3 regions of the Nocardia sp. NPDC051321 genome follow, and region 1 is predicted to be linked to each of the others. Evidence: riboswitches for the same ligand, from Rfam matches in the RefSeq annotation. Region 1 holds a riboswitch; each other region holds the start of a gene.
The links. A riboswitch is a leader RNA that binds a small molecule or an ion and turns the genes downstream of it on or off. The one in region 1 is predicted to bind S-adenosylmethionine.
Positions count from the first base shown of each region.

Region 2: linked by a shared signal. The riboswitch ahead of ACIA8C_RS16155 (aminotransferase class V-fold PLP-dependent enzyme) and the one ahead of ACIA8C_RS26275 (bifunctional o-acetylhomoserine/o-acetylserine sulfhydrylase) in region 1 are both predicted to bind S-adenosylmethionine.
Region 3: linked by a shared signal. The riboswitch ahead of ACIA8C_RS12335 (rhodanese-like domain-containing protein) and the one ahead of ACIA8C_RS26275 (bifunctional o-acetylhomoserine/o-acetylserine sulfhydrylase) in region 1 are both predicted to bind S-adenosylmethionine.

Region 1 is NZ_JBITEM010000011.1:106,090-113,976, reverse strand. Features, by position in the region: gene ACIA8C_RS26285 (MFS transporter) at 1-1,464, opposite strand, end outside; gene ACIA8C_RS26280 (TetR/AcrR family transcriptional regulator) at 1,593-2,312, shown strand; SAM riboswitch class IV at 2,364-2,474, shown strand; gene ACIA8C_RS26275 (bifunctional o-acetylhomoserine/o-acetylserine sulfhydrylase) at 2,566-3,903, shown strand; gene ACIA8C_RS26270 (homoserine O-acetyltransferase) at 3,900-5,060, shown strand; gene ACIA8C_RS26265 (TetR/AcrR family transcriptional regulator) at 5,096-5,749, opposite strand; gene ACIA8C_RS26260 (oxygenase MpaB family protein) at 5,914-6,864, shown strand; gene ACIA8C_RS26255 (winged helix-turn-helix transcriptional regulator) at 6,951-7,322, opposite strand; gene ACIA8C_RS26250 (nitroreductase family protein) at 7,392-7,887, shown strand, end outside.
Region 2 is NZ_JBITEM010000006.1:262,382-270,268, reverse strand. Features, by position in the region: gene ACIA8C_RS16165 (Pls/PosA family non-ribosomal peptide synthetase) at 1-1,569, opposite strand, end outside; gene ACIA8C_RS16160 (LysE family translocator) at 1,900-2,547, opposite strand; SAM riboswitch class IV at 2,658-2,771, shown strand; gene ACIA8C_RS16155 (aminotransferase class V-fold PLP-dependent enzyme) at 2,819-4,180, shown strand; gene ACIA8C_RS16150 (flavin reductase family protein) at 4,210-4,761, opposite strand; gene ACIA8C_RS16145 (YbaK/EbsC family protein) at 4,960-5,436, opposite strand; gene ACIA8C_RS16140 (2-oxo-4-hydroxy-4-carboxy-5-ureidoimidazoline decarboxylase) at 5,490-5,810, opposite strand; gene ACIA8C_RS16135 (crotonase/enoyl-CoA hydratase family protein) at 6,081-6,902, shown strand; gene ACIA8C_RS16130 (MarR family winged helix-turn-helix transcriptional regulator) at 6,991-7,497, shown strand; gene ACIA8C_RS16125 (MDR family MFS transporter) at 7,562-7,887, shown strand, end outside.
Region 3 is NZ_JBITEM010000004.1:570,911-578,797, forward strand. Features, by position in the region: gene ACIA8C_RS12315 (DUF456 domain-containing protein) at 210-692, shown strand; gene ACIA8C_RS12320 (amidohydrolase family protein) at 699-1,571, opposite strand; gene ACIA8C_RS12325 (FAD-dependent oxidoreductase) at 1,631-3,019, opposite strand; gene ACIA8C_RS12330 (hypothetical protein) at 3,367-3,813, shown strand; SAM riboswitch class IV at 3,877-3,993, shown strand; gene ACIA8C_RS12335 (rhodanese-like domain-containing protein) at 4,008-4,424, shown strand; gene ACIA8C_RS12340 (O-succinylhomoserine sulfhydrylase) at 4,474-5,688, shown strand; gene fgd (glucose-6-phosphate dehydrogenase (coenzyme-F420)) at 5,778-6,788, opposite strand; gene ACIA8C_RS12350 (HAD-IIA family hydrolase) at 7,157-7,887, shown strand, end outside.

The DNA of each region.
Region 1 (7,887 bases):
ACCCTCGATCAGGTTCGCGGGCCGGTCCCTGATCATGAACGCGATCACCGGAACGGCGGCGAGGAAGAACCCGGCGCCGACGTAGAACGCCACGTCGTAACTGTGAATCGAGGCACGGGCGATCAGGTTGTCGATCGTGGCGTGACTCTCCGCGTAGGACTTGGCGGTCTGCACCGAGATAGTGGTCAGCAGCGCCGTGCCGACCGCCCCGCCGACCTGCTGCGCCGCGTTCAGCAGCGCACTGGCCACGCCGGAATCCGCCTCCTCGACCTGATGCAGCGCGACGGTCTGCATGCCGACGAACAGCGGACCCATGCCGAGCGCGATCAGCACCTGCGCGGGCAACACGCTGGACGCGTAGCTGTCACCGAAACCGAGCTGCGCCAGCCACAGCAGGCCGATCACCCCGAGCACCGCACCGGCCACCATCAGCGGACGCGGGCCGAGCTTCGGCAGCAGCGCACTGGTGACGCCCGCGGAGATCGCGATGCCGGCCGGGAAGGGCAGGAACGCGAAACCGGCCTTCAGCGACGAGTAGCCCAGGGTGATCTGGAAGTAGTAGCTGAGGAACAGGAACATCGCGAACATGGCGATCGGCACAAGCAGCGCAGCGAGGAACGCGCCGCCACGGTTGATCTCGCCCGGAATGTGCAGCGGCAGTAGCGGATTGGCCGAGCGCCGTTCGATGACGACGAACGCGATCAGCAGCGCGGCACCGGCGATGAGCAGGCCGAGGGTGCTGCCGGACAACCAGCCGTCCTCGGCGGCGCGACTGAAGCCGTAGACGATCGCGATCAGGCCGAGCGTCACGGTGACCGCGCCGGGCACGTCGTAGCCGCCGGTACGCGGCGCCGGCACGTCCTTGACCACCCACGCCAGCGCGCCGAGCAAGGCGAGCAACGCGATCGGGGTGTTCACCAGCAGGCACCAGCGCCACGAGGCGTACTCGGTGAGCGCGCCACCGGCGATCAGTCCGAGCGCGGCACCACCGGCCGAGATACCCGCGAACACGCCGAATGCGGTGGCCCGCTCGCGCGCCTCGGTGAAGGTCACCGACAACAGCGACAACGCCGCCGGTGCGAGCAACGCCGCGAACGCACCCTGCAGCGCGCGCCCAGCGAACATCTCCGCGCCGTTCTGCGCGAGACCGGCAAGTGCCGACGCGGCGGCGAAGCCGACCAGGCCGATGATGAACATCCGGCGTCGGCCCAGGTAGTCGGCCAGTCGACCGCCGAGCAGCAGCAGGCCGCCGAAGATCAGCGTGTAAGCGGTCAGCATCCACTGCTTGTTGCCGTCGCTGATGCCGAGATCAGCCTGCGCGAACGGCAGCGAGATGGTCACGATGGTGGCGTCCAGAACCACCATGAGCTGGGCTAATGCGATCACGCCGAGGGCGAACCAGCGGGCCGAACCGCCTCGTTTTTCAGATATCTCTACCGCTTGCGCAGTGTCGGTCACGGTCATCTCCTCATCACTTCGAACTCGGTGGCTATCCTGTCAGTAGGCGCCAATTGGCGTCAAGCGAAAAATGTCGTGATGCGACATTTGGCGGTTAATGACACGAAAACGCTGGGTTTCGATAAGGTGGGAGCATGCTCGAGTCACCGACGCCGACGGGCGCGAGTGCCGCAGCGCAGACCCCTGCGAGCGCCGCGCCGAACGCCAACCCCGGCCTGCGCGAACGCAAGAAGCAGCAGACCAGGTTGCGGATCATCGAGATCGGCCTGAACCTGTGCGAGGCACAGGGTTTCGACGCGACGACGGTCGAGCAAATCGCCAATGCGGCCGACGTGTCGCCGCGCACGATCAACCGGTACTTCGACAGCAAAGAGGACATCGTCCTCGGTCCGATTCAGGACTTCGGCCAGGCGGTGGCGGCGGCCCTGCGCCAGCTCCCGGTCACCGGCAACGAACTGGAATCGCTGCGCACGGCGTTCCTGCAGGTCGTCGACCGAGCCGTCAGCGAACCCGGCGGCGGCCCGGTCTCCTTCCGGCAATTCCAGCAGATGCAGCGCATCGTGCGCAGCAGTCCCTCGGTCAGCGCGCGCAGCATCGAGCACGCCGACAACAAGAACATCGCCATCGCTGAGGTGGTCGCCGAACGGCTCGGCAGCACACCCTGCGCACTGCCGGTGCGGCTGATCCTCGGCACCTGGCAGCTCATCGGTCACCTCGCCATGGAGTGCGGCGAGAGCATGTTCGACTACGACGATCTGCACGAGGCCGCCACGGCAGGCCGGAACTCCTTCACCGCCGCGTTCAAGGAGTTCTTCCGCGTCTGCGGCGGCGCGCGGACCAGCGCTTCCGGCTGAGTTCGAGGACAGAATTCGGCCGCCGCTCGACGGCCGGTTATGATGCCCTCAGGTCATGAGTGCCAGCGCGAAGCCCCGGCTTGCTGGACGGCAACCCTCCAGCAGCGGTGGGGTGCTCCGGGTGATGACCGGGCTCTCGAAGGTCGAGAGCAAGCGCGCTTTCAGGAGGTTCCCGAAATGTGTTGTTGTCCTTCGCCTAAATCCCGATAACCCCCTAGTTCTGGCGAACAACCTTTTCTTTGGAGCAAAGCTCATGAGTAATTCCACCCTGCCCGCGGCCGATATCGATCCCACCGCGCAGTGGTCCTTCGAGACCAAGCAGGTGCACGCGGGCCAGGCACCAGACGGCACCACCGGTGCCAGGGCCCTGCCCATCTATCAGACCACCTCGTACGCCTTCCGCGATACCGATCACGCCGCGGCGCTGTTCGGCCTCGCCGAGCCGGGCAACATCTACACCCGGATCATGAACCCCACCCAGGACGTGGTCGAACAGCGCGTCGCCGCGCTCGAAGGGGGTGTCGCCGCACTGCTGCTGGCCTCCGGACAAGCCGCGGAGACGTTCGCGATCCTGAACCTGGCGACCTCGGGCGATCACATCGTGTCGAGCCCGCACCTCTACGGCGGCACCTACAACCTCTTCCACTACTCGCTGCCCAAGCTCGGCATCGAGGTCTCCTTCGTCGACGACCCCGACGACCTGGACCAGTGGCGGGCCGCGATCCGGCCGAACACCAAGGCGTTCTACGGCGAGACCATCGCCAACCCGAGCAGCGCCATCTTCGACATCCCCGGTATCTCCGCCATCGCGCACGACGCCGGGCTGCCGCTGATCGTGGACAACACCGTCGCCACGCCGTACCTGATCCAGCCGCTGGCGCACGGTGCCGACATCGTCGTGCACTCGGCGACCAAGTACCTCGGCGGGCACGGTTCGGCGGTGGCGGGTGTGCTCGTCGACGGCGGCACTTTCGACTGGACGGTGACCGACGCGCAGGGACAGCCGCGCTTCCCCGGCTTCACCACCCCGGACCCGAGCTACCACGGTGCGGTGTTCGCCGACCTCGGTGCGCCCGCCTTCGCGCTCAAGGCGCGCGTGCAGTTGCTGCGGGATCTCGGCTCGGCGATCTCGCCGTTCAACGCGTTTCTGATCAGCCAGGGCATCGAGACGCTCAGCTTGCGGGTCGATCGGCATGTCGCCAACGCCAAGGCGGTGGCCGAATTCCTGACCACCCAGCCCGACGTCACGAAGGTGATCTACGCGGGTCTGCCGACTTCGCCCTGGTACGAGCGGGCCAAGCGGCTGGCACCGAAGGGGCCGGGCGCGATCGTCGCCTTCGAACTTCGCGGTGGTGTCGATGCGGGCAAGAAGTTCGTCGACGGATTAGCCCTGCACAGCCATGTGGCTAACATCGGAGATGTGCGCTCCCTCGTGATTCACCCCGCGTCGACCACACATTCGCAGCTGACGCCCGACGAGCAACTGCTCGCCGGTGTCACCCCGGGTCTGGTCCGTTTGGCGGTGGGCATCGAGGGAATCGAGGACATTCTGAGCGACCTGCGTGCCGGTTTCGCGGCGGCGGCGACGTGACGGTGAGTACCGAACCGAGTTTCGCCCGTTCGTCCGGGGTGGCCCTGCCACCCCCGGACGGGCGGCTCGGCATCATCGCCATCGGAGACGTGAAGCTGGAAAGCGGCACGGTCATCCCGCAGGTGCACCTCGCGGTGCAGCGGTGGGGCGAGCTCTCCCCCTCGCTGGACAACGTGGTGCTGGTCGAGCACGCGCTGACCGGCGACTCGCACGTGGTCGGCCACCCGGACGACATTCATCAGCTGCCCGGCTGGTGGGACGGTATGGTCGGGCCGGGCTGTCCGCTCGACACCGACGAGTGGTGTGTGATCGCGACGAACGTGCTCGGCGGCTGCCAGGGCAGCACCGGCCCTTCGACGCTGGCGCCCGACGGAAAGCCTTGGGGCGCAAGGTTTCCGGAGATATCCATCCGCGACCAGGTGTCCGCCGAGGCGGCGCTGATGGACCGGCTCGGCATCGAGCGGCTCGCCGCGGTGGTCGGCGGGTCGATGGGCGGCATGCGGGTGCTGGAGTGGATGGTCGGCGCGCCGGACCGGGTCGGCTCCGCGCTGGTGCTGGCCGTCGGCGCCCGCGCCACCGCCGACCAGATCGGCACGCAGACCACCCAGATCGCGGCCATCAAGGCCGATCCGGACTGGCAGGGCGGCGATTATCACGACACCGATCGCGCGCCGATGGCCGGCATGGGCATCGCCCGGCGGATCGCGCACCTGACCTATCGCACCGAGGACGAGCTGGACCACCGGTTCGAGAACAGCGCGCAGGGCGCCGAGGATCCGTGGCGCGGCGGCCGGTACGCGGTGCAGAGCTACCTCGACCACCAGGCCGACAAACTTTGCGGGCGTTTCGATCCCGGCACCTACGTGCTGCTGACCGAGGCGATGAACCGGCACGACGTCGGGCGCGGACGCGGCGGCGTACGAGCGGCGCTGGCCGCGACGCCGGTCCCGTGCGTGGTCGGCGGCGTCGACTCCGATCGGCTGTATCCGCTGCGCACGCAGCAGGAACTCGCCGAGGGATTGCCTGGCTGCGACGGACTGGAGGTCGTGCACTCGCGCGACGGACACGACGGCTTCCTCACCGAGGCCGCGGCGGTGTCCAAGCTGCTGACCGAGACGATGCGGCTGGCGCAGCAGAGCCGTCAGCCTGCTAACTGAATCCACCTCGTGCGCAGCGGTTTCGCCGCGCACGATCAGTCGTCGGCGGGGGCGCCGACCAGCAGGCCGACGATGGCGTGGACGAATCCCTGCAGGCGTTCGCGGGGGTATTCGTCGGGCTCGCTGACCGCCAGCCTGCCGAGCATCTCGGCGACCTGTAGCAGCGAGTTGGTGAGCAGAACGGAATCCACTCCGGCCCAACGGGGTTCGAGCGCGGTGCCGATCCGGACCAGCGCCTCGGCCTGGTCGAATATGCCCGCGCGGGACTTGCGCAATGCCTCCCGATATTCGTCGGGGGCATTGCCAGGTCCGGCGAGGATCAGCCGCCAGCGGGTCGGATTCTCCAGTGCCACACCGACGAACGCCTCAACGGTGGCCGAGGCGGCGACGACCGGGTCGGCGCCCATCAGATCGGTCGGCATGGTCTCGGCGACCTGCTCGAGGCCCCGTTCGCGCTCCCGTTCCAGCAGTGCCGCAACGAGTTCGGCGCGAGTCTTGAAGACGGTGTAGAGCACCGGCTTGCCGACGCCGGCCTCCTGGGCGACCGCCTCCATGCTCAGTTCGTGCAGTTCCGCCCGGCTCAGCACCGCGAAGGCGGCGTCGAGCAGTTGGGCTCGGCGCTGCTCCGGCGGCAGCCGTGGCGCGTAGCGCCTGCGCGGCTTGTCCGCCGCGGTACGCGATGTCGTCACTGCCGCTGCACCTCCATGCGGTCCATCCTGACAGCATTCCGATCTCGATCCCGCATCCCCTCCGACACAAATGCTACGCATCCGTTGTATTCATTGCCAGCAATTGCTACGGTTGCGTTGTATTCACCCCCGGTGCCGGGGCGATCACCGCAAAGGAGCATGTGATGCACTTCGATCCGACCACCCTGCGCCGGGACGACTACGGGTTCTTCGGCCCCGATTCGCCCAGCTGGAAGGTCTGGACCGCGCCGACCGCGGTCATCGGCTTCCAGCGGGCCGTCGTGCTCGAGCACTTCGATCCGTACCTCACCGCGGCCGTCGCCGACTCGCGCGGCATCTACAGCGACCCGCGCAAGCGCCTCGATCACACCTTCTCCTACTTCCTGATCGCCGCGATCGCCGACGGGCGCACCGCCATCCAGGCGGCCGAGCACCTGATGCAGATCCACGCGCCGATGACCGGCATCGAACCGATCAGCGGGAACCGCTACAGCGCGAACAGCCCGGACACCCAGCTGTGGATCCACATCACCGGCTGGCACTCGGTGCTCAAGGCCTACGAAATGTTCGGGCCCGGACTGACCAAGGAAGAGGAGACGCGCTTCTGGCAGGAATGCGCGATCGCGGCCGAGCTGCAGACCTGCAAGCCCGAGGATGTGCCGCGCTCGCGCGCCGAGGTGCGCGAGTACTACGAGCGGGTCCGGCCGCGGCTGTGCACCTCCGAGCGGGCCGAGGAAGGCATGCACCATCTGCTGTGGACCTCACCGCGCAATGGCGCGGGCATCTCGTATTTCCTTGGCAGCAGGCTGCTTTCGCTGGCGTCGGTGTCGACACTGCCGAAGTGGATGCGCAAGCTCGGGCGTTTCGATCGGTGGGGCATCGTCGATCTCGCGGTTCGACTGCCCGCCAAGGTGCTGGTTTGGGGATTCAGCCGGTTCAACTCGTTCGGGCTACTGGTCGCCGCGCCGTTCATCGCGCCGATGGCGGGACAGATCCTGAAAGAGCACATCAACGCGCAGCCGCCGACCCGGCCGGAGACGATCACCCCGACGGAAGCACGTGCGTTGTACGGCAGTCGATCCGGGCGCGCCGCGCTGGTCGCTGAGCCTGCCTGAGTTTCGGGATTCGCCCGCCGCATCGAGGGGTGCGGCGAGCGGTTCACCGAATTGGTTCTACCGCAGCGAAATCCGCCGTGGCGGGCTCACCCCGAGCGGCGCGCCTGCTCGATCAGGTTGATGTTGGATTCGATCCAATCACGCAGTGCCGCAATGGGTGTGCGCAGGCTGTGGCCGAGATCGGTGAGGGTGTACTCGACGCGTGGCGGAACGGTGGGATGCACGGTGCGTGTGAGGAATCCGTCGTTCTCCAGCTCGCGAAGGGTCTGCGTCAGCATCTTCTGCGAGATGCCCTCGATGCGCTTGTGCAGGTCGGTGTAGCGCATGGTGCCGTCGGCCAGGGCGTCGACGATCAGTACCGTCCACTTGCCCGCGATCCGGTCGAGCACCTGACGGGTGGGACATTTTGCCGAGTAGATGTCGGCGGGCAGGCCGGAACCCTCGATGAGCGTGCGCACCTTCGCGAGTGTAACGCACTTTTTAGTGCCCTCTTCCTATTAGAGCGCCACTCTCCGATAGTAAGAATTATGGAAATACAGACACTTTCGGTTCCCGCCGCGATCCGCGCCCGCCGCACCACCCGCCACTTCCGGCCCGATCCCCTAGCACCGGAGCTGATCGATGAGCTACTGGACCTGGCGGTGCAGGCGCCGAGCGCATGGAACATGCAGGATCGCTCGATCGTCGTGGTCACCAGTGAATCCGGGCGGCAGGCGCTGTCGAAGGCCGCGTTCGGCCAGCCGCAGCCGCTGGAGGCGCCGGTCGTTCTGGTCTTCGTCGCCGATCCGACGGCCTGGCAGGACAGCAATGCCGACATCGCCGAACTGGCCGGGCGCAACGGGGCGTGGAACGCGGAGTTCGAGGCGATGTTCCACTCGCGCAACGAGTTCCATTCGTTGCGGGAACGCGGGCTACTCCGGGAGAACGCAGTCAAGAACGCGATGATCGCGGCCACCTACGTCATGCTCGCCGCCACCAGCGTCGGCCTGTCCTCGGCTCCGATGAATGGCTGGGACCCCGACC
Region 2 (7,887 bases), on a different contig from region 1:
ACGGTCGACCTTGCCGGAGGTGCGGGTCGGCAGCTCATCGACCACCGCGAGCCTGGGCACCAGCGGCGCCGGAAGCTGTTCGGCGAGTTGGGCTCTGGCGGCTTTGGTGTCGAATTCGGGGCCCGTGCCGGTGAGGTAGCCGACCAGGATCTTGTTGCCCGCCTTGGTGGTTCGGATCGCGGCGGCGGCGCCGGTGACGCCGGGCAGGTGCTGCAGCGCGTTGTCGATCTCGCCGAGTTCGATGCGGCGGCCGCCGAGCTTGATCTGGTCGTCGGCGCGGCCGAGGAAGACCAGGCCCGCGCTGTCGTTGCGGACCAGGTCGCCGCTGCGGTAGGCGCGGTCCCAGCCGACCGAGGGCAGCGGCGCGTACTTTTCGGCGTCCTTCGCGGGATCGAGATAGCGGGCCAGGCCGACGCCGCCGATCACCAGTTCGCCGGATTCGCCCTCGGCCACCGGGTTTCCGGCCGCGTCGATCACCACGAGGTCCCAGCCGTCCAGCGGCAGCCCGATCCGGATGGGCCAGGTGCCGTCGAGCAGAGCGGCGCAGGCGACTACGGTTGCCTCGGTGGGGCCGTAGGTATTCCACACCTCACGATCCGAATCGGCGTTGGATTCGCCGCGTTCGCGGTGCCCTCCGTGGTTACGCTGCGCTACCTCCTCCGGGCCCGTCGCTCGCGCGGCCGTGTTCCCCGCAAGTCGTTCGGCGAGTTCGGGCGGCACCGCTTCACCGCCGAAGATCAACAGCCGGACCGCGTCCAGCGCCTCGGCGGGCCAGGTGGCGGCCAGCGTCGGCACCGTGGACACGATGCTGATTTCGCGCCGCACCAGCCACGGACCGAGATCGGCACCGGTGCGGACCAGGTCGCGCGGGGCGGGGACGAGGCAGGCGCCGTTGCGCCAGGCCAGCCACATTTCCTCGCAGGAGGCGTCGAAGGCGACGGAGAGTCCGGCGAGCACCCGGTCGCCGGGGCCGATCGGGGCGTCCGGCAGGAAGAGGCGAGCCTCGGCGTCCACGAACGCGGCGGCGTTGCGATGAGTCACCGCAACACCTTTCGGCGTTCCGGTGGAGCCCGAGGTAAAGATGATCCAGGCGTCGTCGGTGGGGGTCGGCAGCGTGCTGGTGCTCGCGTCGGCCGGATTGTCCGCTGCGGCACGGATTCCCGCCGGTGTCGTCTCGATGCCCGCCGCGGTGACGATCGCGGTGACCTGAGCCTCGCCGAAGACCAGCTGGGCTCGCTCGTCCGGGTCGTCGGCGTCGACCGGCACATACGCGGCGCCCGCGTACAAGACGGCGAGGATGGTCAGGTAGAGCTCCCGGGAGCCCGACGGCATCCGAACGCCGACTCGGTCGCCCGGCCGCACGCCCGCCGTGGTGAGCCTGGCCATGGTCTTCTCGATCTCGACGACGAGTTCGAGGTAGCTGAGCACCATCTGGCCGTCATCGATGGCGGGTGCGTCTGGATGGGTCAGCGCGGTCGCGGTCAGGATGTCGACGAGGGTCCGGGCCTGCGGCGTGTGCGCGGTCCGGCGTAGTGGGTCAACCGTCACATCAACCTGTGGTTGGAGCATGACGCCCTGCCCACCTCCCATTCGACCTGCCTCGCACTTCCCTGGTGTTGTTTGTGTCATAGCTGGGTTACCAGTTGGCAAACGCCCTGGTGACCAGTTGTCCACGGTACTCGGGGTTGTCGACGTTTGTTGCGCACCGCCGCGGCTGCCGCTCGGGAGATCGCGGACGGGGTTGTTGCAGGTCGTGGCGATTTCTGCCGGGCACGCCGAAGCAAGGCCTGGTGGGCGGGTTACCCGGTGGGTTCGCTGGGCGGTCGCTGAACCGGCGTGCTCAACCCGGTGTGATTCCCCTCATCGGCCTGGTGATCTTGCAGCTCAGTGCGTTTCGGGTCACGCCGCGGAGGCGGCGGTGCCGACGCCGAGCGCGGCGAGGATGGCGGCGCCGGCCAGTTCGAGCCGGTCCCGGATCCGCGGACGGCGCAGCAGCGCGACCGCACGAGAGGCGGCCAGCGCCAAGAGCACCATCGCGACCGCCGCAATCGACGATTCGACGGCACCGAGCGCGAGGGTGTTGGCGAAGGTGACCTCGGTCAGGAACTGGGGCAGTACGGCGAGATAGAACAGCCCGACTTTCGGGTTGAACAGGCACGAGACGACGCCTGCGGTGAACGCCGAGCGAACCGATGCGCGGGAGCCGCCGCCCGCCCGCGCGAGGCCGTCGGCGCCGTCGGATTCCCGGCCGGCGATGCGCTGCCGTCGTTGCTCGAGCAGCGCGCGAATACCCAAGTACACCAAGTAGATTCCACCGATCAGCTTCAGCGCGCGGTACGCCGTCGCCGACTGCTCGAGCAGCGTGGCGACACCAGCGGCGACCACCACCGCCCACAGCAGCCCGCCCAGCGACGACCCGATCGCGGCCGCGACGCCCGGTCGCGCGTCGACCAGCGAGAACCGCAGCACCAGGAACGAATCCGGCCCCGGCGTGAGCGCCAGCAGGACGCACAGGCCGACGAAGCTGATCAGTAGCGAAAGTGACACCTCACGATGTGAACCCAGCACGGCCGAATTGGCAACGCTTTATTGCCTGCCGACACACGCGCCGTGGCCGTGGTTGACAGCGCCGGGGGGCATCTGCCAATCTCGGAACAGGTCATGAGTACCAGCGTTCAGCCCCGGCTTGCTGGTCGGCAACCCTCCTCCGCGGTGGGGTGCTCCGGGTGACGACCGGGCTGACACCCGACCGGGTGCGGCAAGCGCGGACTCGACGAATCGTCTGATTGCGGGTCCCAGAGCCGACGGGATTTTCGTGATGACTGCTGTGGTGAGCCAGAACGCTAGGGGACGGCAGACGGCGGAGCCGGCGGGGTGGGTAAGCTCTGCCCCCCTCGCCAGGGTATCCGGTGACGACCTCCAGGTGCCCCTCGTCCAGGGCGGGACGACCACCTACGCCAACTTCGACTACGCCGCGAGCGCACCGGCATTGGCCCAGGTCACCGACCGGGTGCAGCAGCTGCTGCCGTTCTACGCAAGCGTGCACCGCGGCGCGGGCTACGCCTCGCGGATCTCCACCGAGTGCTACGAGGCGGCCCGTGGTTCGGTGAGGCGCTTCCTCGACGCGACCGACGACCAGGTGGTGGTGTTCACCCGCAACACCACCGACTCGCTGAATCTGCTCGCGTCCTGCGTGCCCGGCGACACCGTGGTGCTCGACATCGAGCATCACGCCAACTTCCTGCCGTGGACCAGGCACGGCCGCCGCGTCGTGCAGGCCGCGGCCACCGTCGAGGAGACCGTCGGGCGGTTGGTCGCCGAGCTGTGTAGCAAGCCCGCCGCGCTGCTCGCGGTCACCGGCGCGTCCAACGTCACCGGCGAGGTGCTGCCGCTGGAGCGCCTGGCCACCATCGCCCACCAGTGCGGCGCCCGCATCCTCGTCGACGCCGCCCAGCTCGCGCCGCACCGGCGAATCAGCCTGCGCGACACCGGCATCGACTACCTCGCGTTTTCCGGGCACAAGCTGTACGCGCCGTTCGGCGCGGGCGTGCTGGTCGGCCGCCGCGACTGGCTCGACACCGCGCAGCCCTACCTGGCCGGTGGCGGCGCGGTCCGTGAGGTCACCACCGCCGGCGCCGAATGGGCGCCCGCGCCGCAACGGCACGAGGGTGGTTCACCCAACGTGCTCGGCGCCGCCGCACTCGCCGCCGCCTGCGACGCGCTCAGTCGAATCGACGCCGACACCCTCGCCGCGCACGAACACCGCCTGGCCGACCGGCTGCGCGACGGCCTCGCCGCCATCCCCGGCGTCAACCTGCTGCGTATCTGGAACGACGCACCCGACACCGTCGGCATCGTCGCCTTCACCCTGGACGGCTTCGTCCCCGGCCACGTCGCCGCCTACCTCTCCGCCGAACACGGCATCGGCGTCCGCGACGGCCGCTTCTGCGCGCACCCGCTGCTCGCCCGCCTCGACCTCGACGGTGCGCTCCGCGCCAGCATCGGCCTAGGCACCACCCTCGCCGACGTAGACCGGCTCATCGAAGCCGTCGGCACCCTCGTGCGCACCGGCCCGGCCTGGAACTACGCCGCCACACAGGGTCTTTGGAACCCCACCCCCGAAACCCGCCCGTTCACTTCCGAAGCCCCGACCGGCGCGGCTCCCTGCCTGATCGGCTAGTCCGGCAACAGCGGTCGCCCGGCCTCGGCTCAGTCGCCGAGCCTTGTCGGGCGGTGGTACCGGCCGTTGTAGTAGAGCAGGGGAGCGGCGGCGGGGGTTTCGTTGGTGTTGTCGTGGACTCGGGTCACCAGGCCGACGACGAGGGTGTGGTCGCCGAGGGGGATCAGCTGGTGGATGGTGGCGCGCAGCCAGATGGGCGTGCCGTGCAGGACCGGTTCGCCGGTGTCGAGGGTGGTCCACAGCGAACGGTCGGTGAAACGGTCCGCGGCGGTGCGGGCGAAGCGCTGAGCCAGGTCGTGCTGGTGTTCGCCGAGAAAATGAATGACGACGGACTCGGCATCGAGCAGGGCGGTCAGGCTGGAAGAGGTGTGCGCGATGTTGAAAGACACCAGCGGAGGCGCCAGCGACAGCGACGCGAAAGACGTCGCGGTGAAGCCGATCGGGCCGTTCGGAGAGTTCAGCGTGACAACGGTGACGCCCGCCGGATAGTGGCGCATCGAGGCGCGGAATTGCTCGGCGGTGATCCCGCTCAGATCATCAGGGACCTGGAAATCCGTGGCGGGCCGTTCTGCTTCGGTCACCCACCCAAACCTACGCTGTCCCGGCTCCCCCGCCTCTCCGGGTATTTAGGCCAGACTTGGGTGGCGTGAGAGTGACGTTGGCGACTGGCGGTATCGATGGGGGTGGATTAGCCCGTGCCCGGTGAGTTACCCATGTGCTTGCGAGATCAGTGGTGGCGGTGGGTTAAAGAAAAAGACTGGCTGGGGTGATGTGCTGGGTTAGTCGACGTCCAGGGGGAGGCCTGCGGTTATTCGGACCAGTTCGTGGAAAGAGGTGCGGAACACTGTGTTCGGGTGGCCGCCTGCGGCCCATACCTCGCGATGGTTCGATAGGGCGGTGTCTACCCAGGTGGGGAGGTTGGTGGGGTGGCCGACGGGGGCGATGCCGCCGATCGGCTGGCCGGTGACCTCGCGGACCATTTCGGCGGGGGCCGGGGTGAGGGTGCCGTCGAGGCGCTTTCCGGTGGATTCGAGGTCTACCTCGTGCGCGCCGGAGACCAGGAGCAGCACAGGATCCTCGTCCAGCAGGAAGACCAGCGCGGAGGTGATGGCGCCCACCTCGACGCCGAGCGTTCGCGCGGCATCTTCGACGGTGGGGGTTGGTGCCGGCTGGGTCACGATGACACCGTGATGGCCTCGGGCGATGAGGGTGTCCGCGACTCGGCAGGCGATCGGTGGCAATGTCGACCTGCGCATGCCACCAGAGTAGAGCGATTGCGGATGGTGCGCCGGGCTACTCGACGAATGCGTCAGTATTCCGGATAGCCCTCGCTCGGCCCGAGCAGCAGCGCGATGCGCGCCCGGGTGATCCGCGCCAGCTCGGTCCTGCTGTCGTCCGAGACCTGTTCGTGCGCAACTGCTTCGAGTGCCCGATCGAGATCACCCTTGGACAACGCGAGCAACCCGACATCGGCCTCTGCCAGCAGCGCGTCCCGATCCGGATACGGCCTGGCGTCCGCCAGCTTGGCGGCCCAGGTGACATTGCCGCAGCAAGAGAAGAGCGCGTGTATCGCACGGGCACGGGAGATTTCGTTGAATCGTGCGAGACCGATTCCTCGATGCATCAGCATGATGGCCTCCGACTCGAAGATTGAGGTTTGCTGACCGTCCCCATGATCCGCTTCAGGACGAGGTGGGACCTAATGCGCCGCACCGATTTTGCGCAGGGTTTACATTGCTGTCGGCCGCGTGGCCGCGGCGTTTTCGCGGCCGACGGGCCACGAACGGCGCTCGCGAAACTCGCGCTGTGGTGGTCGAGTGAGAGCGGAGGGGCATCGTCTGTGCTGACCCATTCCGGGATGGGGAGGGTCCGCCCGCCACCTGCTCGATACGCTGTACAAATGACTGATTGGCAGGCTTTCACCGTAGAAACGAAGGACCACGTCGCGCAGGTGACGCTGACGGGTCCCGGCAAGGGCAACGCGATGGGCCCCGATTTCTGGCGGGAGTTGCCGGAGATCTTCCATGGGCTCGACGCCGATCCCGAGGTGCGCGCGATCGTGCTCACCGGGTCGGGCAAGCACTTTTCCTATGGCCTGGATCTGCCCGCGATGAGCGGCATGTTCGGCCCGCTGATGGCCGACAAGGCGTTCGCCGCGCCGCGCACCGAGTTCCTGGTTGAGCTGCGCAAGCTGCAGGCGGCGGTGACCGCGGTGGCGGATTGTCGCAAGCCGGTGATCGCCGCGATCTCCGGCTGGTGCATCGGCGGCGGGCTCGACCTGATCGCCGCGGTCGACATCCGCTACGCCAGCGCGGACGCGAAGTTCAGCCTGCGCGAGGCGAAGGTCGCGATCGTCGCCGACATCGGGTCGCTGCACCGGTTGCCCGGCATCATCGGCGAGGGCCACCTGCGCGAGCTCGCCTACACCGGCAAGGACATCGACGCGCGGCGGGCGGAGAAGATCGGCCTGGTCAACGACGTCTTCGCGGATCAGGAAGCGGCGCTGGACGCGGCAAACGCCACGGCACGCGAGATCGCCACCAACCCACCGCTGGTGGTGCAGGGTGTGAAGGACGTGCTGGATCAGCGGAACAAGGACCAGGTGGCCGCCGGGCTGCGCTACGTGTCCGCGTGGAACTCCGCGTTCCTGCCGTCGGAAGACCTCACCGAGGCGATCAAAGCGGTGTTCGAGAAGCGGGCACCGGAGTTCAAGGGCAAGTAAAGCTCGGTAAATCACTTGCCCCAGTAGGAGGCTCGTCCGCATACTTGCATCGCGCAACTAATTGATTGATGCAAGCAAAGGTTTGGGTTTGGACGAGCAAACGGTCGACACGATCGCGATGCAGCTCTCCCGATTGCAGCGAATTCGCGACCGCACCGCGGCACAGATCGGCACATGGACCAAGGACGGTCTCGATCCCGCCGCGTACGGCACGCTGCTTCGGCTGTGCTGTGACGGTCCGATGCGGTCGGGCGCGCTGGCCGGCGCGTTGCACTCGGACGCGTCGACGGTGAGCCGTCAGGTGGCACAGCTGGTCGGCAAGCAGTTGGTCGAGCGGCAGGCCGACCCGGCGGACGGGCGGGCCACCGTGCTCGTCGTTACTGAACGTGGCCGGACGGTCGCCGAAGAGGTCCGTAGGCGGCGCAACGAGAACCTGTCCCGGGTGATGGCCGAATGGGCGCCGCAATCCCGGGCCGAGTTCGCCGAACTGCTCCGGCAGTTCGTCGACGACTTCGAGCGCACCAGACCCGAGATGATCGCAGCGATGCGCCGCACTTGGGATCAGACCTTTATTGGGACGGAGAAAGAGACGTGAGCGAGCGAACCGAAGACACAGCCGCCGTTGGCGCGACGGAGCCGAGCGTCAGCGAGGCGCAGTCGTGACAACAGTCGAGAAGGTGGAGGCGCCGCCCGCGTTCACTCATCGCCAGATCTTGGTGATCCTGAGCGGATTGATGCTCGGGATGCTGCTCGCGGCGCTGGACCAGACGATCGTGTCCACCGCGATCCGCACCATCGCCGACGACCTGGACGGCTACTCGTTGCAGGCGTGGGCGACCACCGCCTACCTGATCACCGCGACGTTGGCGACGCCGCTGTACGGCAAGTTGTCCGACATGTTCGGCCGCAAGCAGTTCTTCATGCTGGCGATCGCGATCTTCATCGTCGGCTCGCTGCTGTGCACCATCTCGCAGTCGATGTACGA
Region 3 (7,887 bases), on a different contig from region 1:
CATTGCGGCGCTGCTCATGGCAGCGGACCGGCCGGTGTATTGACAGTATGACAATAACGCTGGCTCATCCATCGCCTAGGTCGCCGGGAACCCTGCGCCCGAGCCGGTGCGCGGACGCACTCGGTACGACACAATCTCAGCAGCGCACCACTCGCGGGAACGTCCGGCGAGCCCGCGCGGTGAGGTGGAGTCATGCCAGAGGTGGAGTCGTGAGTGGCGCCGGGGAAGTCGTTGTCGGCCTGGTCATTCTGGTCGGCCTGCTCGGCATCATCATCCCGATCCTGCCCGGCGTCATTCTGATCTTCGGCGCGATCGCGGTGTGGGCCTTCATGACCGGCGGCGCCACCGCCTGGACCGTCTTCGCCGTCAGCACCGCGCTACTGGTGCTTTCCGGCGTCATCAAATACACCTGGCCCGGCCGGAAGATGAAGGACGCGGGCGTCGCCAACCGCTCCCTCATCCTCGGCGCGGTGCTCGGCATTGTCGGCTTCTTCGTGATCCCCGTGGTCGGCCTGTTCGTCGGCTTCGTTCTCGGCGTCTATCTCTCCGAACTCCAGCGCCTTCGTGTCGGCCAACAGGCTTGGCAGTCAACGGTTCACGCGCTCAAAGGCGTAGGACTGTCGATGCTCATAGAACTGCTCGGCGCACTACTCGCCACCGGCGTCTGGGTTATCGGCGCCATCGTCACCTGACCGGCGCTACTCGATGATGGGTAGCGGGATGGTGTCCGCCGCTTCGATTGTGGGGAGGGTGTCGCGGCGGATGGGGATCGTTGGTTGTTCGGTGGTGTACATCGGGAGGGTGGGGGCCGGGTCCTCCGGCAGGGGGCGGACCCGGGCGGGGAGGCGGTAGAACGAGCGAGCGTTGTCTTCGAGGACGGCGAACATATCGGTGCCGACCACATCGCAGATGAGATCGACATCGGAATCCTGGAAGGGACGACCCGCCCGGGTGCCGGGCAGGTCGGTGCCGAACATCAGCGCCTCCGGATTGACCGCGTGGATGCGGCGCAGCGTGTCCGGCACGCTCATCGCGACCCGGCCGAAACCTGTCGCCTTCACCCTGGCCCCGCGATCGACCAGATCCAGCAGGTAGGGCAGGCCTTCGTCGGACATGCCGAGGTGGTCGATACAGAACACCGGCAGCTTCGAGATCACCGGTTGCAGCGACGCGAGCATCTGCCCGTCGATGTACACCTCGACATGCCAGCCGACCAGCTCATGAGCGCGCAGCGCCTGCAGCGTCATGCCGGTGATGTCGGCGGCGGCCCGCTTCAGATTGAACCGCAGGCCGCGCACGCCGATCCGGTCCAGTTCGATGATCTCGTCGTCGGTGGCGTCCAGGTCGAGCCTGGTGACGCCGACCCAACCTTCGCCGAGCTCGGCGAGGGCCGCCTTCAGATACGTCTGGTCGGTGCCCTGGAAGGACCCGCTGACCACGGCTCCGCCGCCGACATCGAAGCGCGACATGCGCTTTCGATAATCGGCGATGGTGAAGGAGCCGGGCAGGTAGCCCTCGTTCTCGAACCGCGGAAACCGCGGATCGAAGATGTGGAGATGGGCATCGAACACCTGTACAGAATGCCTCAGTACGAGTTTTTCTGCTGTCGTGGAGGTAACAGCGCGTCGGTCTAGACCTTGTGCGGCTCGCTGGCCCGCAGCATGTCCTCGCGCTCGACGACCTTGACGCGCTCGCGGCCCTCCGGTTCGCCGAGCGAGCGCTCGTGCGCGTCCAGGCGGTACCAGCCCTGCCAGGTGGTGAAGGGGATGCCCTTGCCCTCCAGGAACGTGGTGACGGCGTCCAGCTCCGGCTGCGCGGCCGGGGTGAAGTTCGCGCTGTCGTCGAGCAGGCAGGCCACCGTCTCGTTGGCGTCGCCCTTGGTGTGGCCGATGAGGCCGACCGGGCCGCGCTTGATCCAACCGGTGACGTAGGTGGCGGGCACGTAGCGGTCGGCGCCGTCGGCGTTCTCGTCGCCGATCACCCGGCCCGCCTCGTTGGGCACGGTGCCCGCCTGGTCGTCGAACGGCAGGTTGGTCAGGTTCTGCGACAGGTAACCGACGGCGCGGTAGACCGCCTGCACGTCCCATTCCTTGAAGGTGCCGGTGCCCTTGACGTTGCCGGTGCCGTCGAGCTGGGTGCGCTCGGTGCGCAGGCCGACGACCTTGCCGTCCTCGCCGAGGATCTCCGAGGGCGACTCGAAGAAGTGCAGGAACAGCTTGTGCGGGCGGTTGCCGACGTCGCGAATCGCCCACTGCTCCAGCGTGTTCGCGATCATGTCGACCTGCTTGGAGTGGCGGCGCGCGGCCTCGGAGCCCTCGTCGTAGTCGATGTCCTCGGGATCGACGATGACCTCGATGGTCGGCGAATGATCCAGCTCGCGCAGCTCCAGCGGGGTGAACTTGGCCTGCGCCGGGCCGCGGCGGCCGAACACGTGCACCTCGAGCGCCTTGTTGGCCTTGAGGCCCGCGTAGACGTTCGGCGGGATCTCGGTCGGCAGCAGCTCGTCGCCGGTCTTGGCCAGCACGCGGGCCACGTCGAGGGCGACATTGCCGACGCCGAGCACGGCGACCTTCTCCGCGTCCAGCGGCCAGGTGCGCGGCACGTCCGGGTGTCCGTCGTACCAGGACACGAAGTCGGCCGCGCCATAGGAGCCGTCCAGGCCGATGCCGGGGATGCCGAGCGCGCGGTCGGCGTTGGCGCCGGTCGAGAAGATCACCGCGTCGTAGAAGGTGCGCAGGTCATCGAGGGTGATGTCGGTGCCGTAGTCGATGTTGCCGAGCAGGCGTACCTGCGGCTTGTCGAGGACCTTGTGCAGGGCGGTGATGATGCCCTTGATGCGCGGATGGTCCGGCGCGACGCCGTAGCGGATCAGCCCGAACGGCGCGGGCATGCGCTCGAACAGGTCGATGCTGACCTCGGCGTCGGACTTCATCAGCGCGTCGGCGGCGTAGATCCCGGCCGGTCCGGCGCCGACGATGGCGATGCGGAGCGGGCGGTTAGCTGCACTCTGTTCGGTCATCTTTTACGCGCACCCTTATGGTCGAGAACAAATTACGGCGTCTTCCTTAGCCTAGGCTAAGTTACGCGCTGGCTGGTTGCACCTGGCGGCGCGGACGCTGGAGTTGTCGGCTCGTGGCCACCCCAGCCGCGGCTATGACAGCAGGCCGCAGTCTCGCGATTCTATCGGTGGTGCGTGCAGTCGCCCCCGGCGGTGCGTGAACTGAACGGATGCCGCCGACGTGCGCTCTTGGGTTATCCGCTCGCGCGCCGTTGATTCCCCGCGCGGCACAACAACCTTCGTCGCCTGCGGCGCGGCGGTGCGGGGGTGCGCGCCGGATAACGCCGCCGACCAGGGATCATCGTGGCATGAGCGATCAGCAGTCACCTGCGGAGGACGAAGTCATCAAGGTCGACCAGACCGACAAGCGTTCCGTGGCACCGTTCGTCGCCGCGGCTGTTGTCGCGGTGCTCGTGCTCGGCGCGATCGTGCTCGGCGGGGTGCTGTCGCCCGCTGAGAAAAATGTCACAGAATCGGACCGGATCACCGCCGCGGTGCGCAACTTCGTCGAGGGGTCTAACAACACCGACTTGGTGCCCCCACCAGGCGCTGGCTGCCAGGGCTTCGATCCGAAACGGTCCCCACTTGCCGGGCGGTCCGGCGGCGGAAAGACTGTGGAAATCACGAAACTCGATGATCCGCAGGTCGACGGCGATCGGGCGAAGGCGACGGTCACCACCAAGGTCGACGGCGATGAGCAGACTTCCACCTGGAACCTGACCAGATCCGGCGACAAATGGCTGGTCTGTAATTGAGCATTCTCATACCGTGAGCAGCCATTTGACAGGGTGACCCCAGTCCAGGCAATCTCAGCAGAAGGTCATGAGAACCAGTGTCAAGCCCCGGCAATACTGGTCGGCAACCCTCCTCCGCGGTGGGGTGCTCCGGGTGACGACCTGGCCGCGCGTCAAACCCGAGCGCGGCAAGTGCGGATTCTAGGAGGGTCCAAATGAGTTATGCCGGTGACATCACCCCGCAGCAGGCTTGGGATCTGTTGCGAGACAACCCCGAAGCCGTCTTGGTCGACGTGCGTACCGAGGCCGAATGGAAGTTTGTCGGCGTGCCCGACACCAGTTCGATCGAGCGCCCGACGGTGCTGATCGAGTGGGTCGACTCGACCGGCACGCGCAACGGCGAGTTCACCGAGCAGCTGGTCACGGCGCTCGACGGGCACAATCCCGAAGCCCCGGTGATCTTCCTCTGCCGCTCGGGGCAGCGCTCCATCGGCGCGGCGATCGCCTCGACGCAGGCCGGGTTCGGCACCTCGTACAACGTGCTCGAGGGTTTCGAAGGACCGGTCGACGCCGACGGACATCGCGGCGGAACCGGCTGGCGTGCCCTCGGCTTGCCCTGGCGGCAGTCATGAGCACGTGCTGTAGGTCCGCGTTTGTGGGGTGCGGCGCAGGGAGGCAGTCGTGATTACCGGTGGTGCGTTCGACAAGCCGCTGCCCGATGGCGTCGGCCCCGCGACCCTCGGGGTGCGCGGCGGGTTGCGCCGCTCCGGTTTCGAGGAAACCTCCGAGGCGCTCTACCTGACCTCGGGCTTCGTCTACGAGAGCGCGGAGGCCGCCGAGGCCGCGTTCACCGGCGACGTGGAGCATTTCGTCTACTCCCGCTACGGCAACCCGACGGTGGCCATGTTCGAGGAGCGGATGCGGCTGCTCGACGGCGCCGAGGCGTGCTTCGCGACCGCGAGCGGAATGTCCGCGGTATTCACCGCTTTGGGTGCGCTGCTCGGGGCCGGTGATCGGCTTGTCGCCGCGCGCAGCCTATTCGGGTCCTGCTTCGTGGTGTGCAACGAGATCCTGCCGCGCTGGGGCATCGAGACCGTCTTCGTCGACGGCGAGGATCTCGAGCAGTGGGAGCAGGCGTTGTCCGTGCCCACCGAGGCGGTGTTCTTCGAAACCCCGGCCAATCCCATGCAGACCCTCGTCGACGTGCGCCGGGTCACCGAGCTCGCGCACGCCGCGGGCGCGAAGGTGGTGCTGGACAACGTCTTTGCCACCCCGCTGCTGCAGCGCGGCTTCGAACTCGGCGCCGACGTGGTCGTCTACTCCGGCACCAAGCACATCGACGGCCAGGGCCGGGTGCTCGGCGGCGCCATCCTCGGCGCGAAGGACTACATCGACGGCCCGGTGAAAACCCTGATGCGCCATACCGGTCCGGCCCTGAGCCCGTTCAACGCGTGGACCCTGCTAAAGGGTTTGGAGACAATGCCGCTGCGCGTGCGTCATTCGACCGAATCGGCGTTGCGTATCGCCCGCTTCCTGGAGGCCGACAAGTCGGTCAGCTGGGTGAAATACCCGTTCCTGCAATCACATCCGCAGCACGACCTGGCCACCAGCCAGATGAGCGCAGGCGGCACCGTGGTCACCTTCGAACTGAACGCTCCCGCGCACGAGGCGAAGAAGCGCGCCTTCGAAGTCCTCAACCGCCTGCGCATCATCGACATCTCCAACAACCTCGGCGACGCCAAATCCCTGATCACCCACCCCGCCACCACAACCCACCGCGCGATGGGCCCCGAAGGCCGGGCCACCATCGGCCTCTCCGACGGCGTCCTCCGCATCTCCACCGGCCTAGAGGACGTCGAAGACCTCCTAGCCGACCTCGACCACGCCCTCAGCTAGCGGATTTTCCACACAGATCACAGCAGGTCGACGCCCACACGTCGCACAGGCAGCTCAGTCCCTGTGCGACGTGTGGATGGTCTGTGGGGTCAGGCCAGGGCGCGGAGGCGGGGGGCCAGGTCGCGTTGGAAGAGGTCGAGGAAGCGGCGTTGGTCGTGGCCGGGAGCGTGGAAGACCAGGTGGTTGAGGCCGGCGTCCAGGTAGGGCTTGATGAGGTCGACGGTTTGGTCGGGGTCGCTGGCGACGATCCAGCGTTTGGCGATCTGTTCGATCGGCAGGGCGTCGGCGGCGGCTTCCATTTCGATGGGGTCGGTGATGCTGTGCTTTTGTTCGGGGGTGAGGCTCAGGGGGGCCCAGAAGCGGGTGTTCTCCTGTGCCAGTTCGGGATCGGTGTCGTAGGAGATCTTGATCTCGATCATCCGGTCGATGTCGTCGACGGTGCGGCCTGCCTTGGCGGCGCCCTCGGCGACGGCGGGCATCAGCTTCTCGGTGTAGAGGTCCATGCCCTTGCCAGAGGTGCAGATGAAGCCGTCTCCGGCGCGGCCCGCGTAGCGCGCGACCAGCGGTCCGCCCGCGGCGACGTATACCGGGATGCCGCCCTTGGGCACGTCGTAGATGGACGCGCCGACGGTGTTGTAGTACTCACCGGCGAAGTCGACGCGGTCGCCGGTCCACAGCGCGCGCATCAGCTCGATCGCCTCGCGCAGCCGCGCGAAACGCTCCTTGAACTCGGGCCATTCGCCCTTGTATCCGGTGGCGATCTCGTTGAGCGCCTCGCCGGTGCCAACGCCGAGCATGACCCGGTCGGGGTACAGACAACCCATGGTGGCGAACGCCTGCGCGATCACGGCCGGGTTGTAGCGGAAGGTGGGCGTGAGCACCGAGGTGCCGAGCTGGATCCGCTTCGTGCGCTCACCGACCGCCGCCATCCAGGCCAGCGAGAACGGCGCGTGCCCGCCCTTGTGCCGCCACGGCTGGAAGTGGTCGCTCACCGTGGCGCTGTCGAGGCCGTGTTCCTCGGCGAGCACCGCGATCTCCACCAGTTCGCGCGGCCCGAACTGTTCCGCCGACGCCTTGTATCCGAGTTTTAGCTCACCCATGTGCGCCACTCCTGTCGCTTCGCTGCACACCTGTGGTGCGGGCATTCCCGCACACCGTTGTCGGCCGCAGGCACGCCGCGGTCACGTCTTGCTGCAACCGCCGCGAGCCCGCGGACGTTCCCGCGCTCGGCGATCGCACACGCACTGCCCGACGCGCGTCCTATGGCCGTCTTCGACCATAGTCAGCGGCACCCGAAGGTGTGCGAAGGGTCGCATCGCGTCGGACTTACCCCGGGAACGTGTCCGGTAGGCGTACCTCCGCATTCGCTCCGGCCATGCGCGGTCTGCGGACGGACTCCGTCCGGCTGTGTCTCTAGTGGGACAATTGTCTGGTGACTGATGAACCGATCCTGTCCTATCTGACCGACATGGACGGTGTGCTGGTGCACGAGGACCAACTGGTGCCCGGCGCCGACGAGTTCCTCGCCGAGCTGCGCGCCAACGAGACCCCGTTCCTGGTGCTCACCAACAACTCCATCCGCACCCCGCGCGACCTGCAGGCCAGGCTGCGCCACACCGGACTCGACATTCCGGAGGAAGCGATCTGGACCTCCGCGCTGGCCACCGCCACCTTCCTGGACGAGCAGCGGCCCAACGGAACCGCCTATGTGGTCGGCGAATCCGGTCTCACCACGGCATTGCACGAGATCGGCTATGTGCTCACCGACAGCAACCCGGACTACGTGGTGCTCGGCGAGACCCGCAACTATTCCTTCGAGGCGATCACCACCGCGATCCGCCTGATCGAGAAGGGCGCGAGTTTCATCGCGACCAATCCCGACCCGACCGGCCCGTCCCGCGACGGCTCGCTGCCCGCGACCGGCTCGGTTGCCGCGCTGATCACCCGCGCTACCGGGCGCGATCCGTATTACATCGGCAAGCCCAACCCGCTGATGATGCGTTCGGCGTTGCGCCGGATCGGCGCGCACTCGCAGTCGACGGTGATGATCGGTGATCGGATGGACACCGACGTCATCTCCGGGTTGGAGGCGGGCATGCGCACCATCCTGGTCACCACCGGCATCTCCACCCGTGCGTCGGTCGAGGCGTATCCCTACCGGCCGACGATGGTGCTCGACTCCGTCGCCGATCTGGTCGG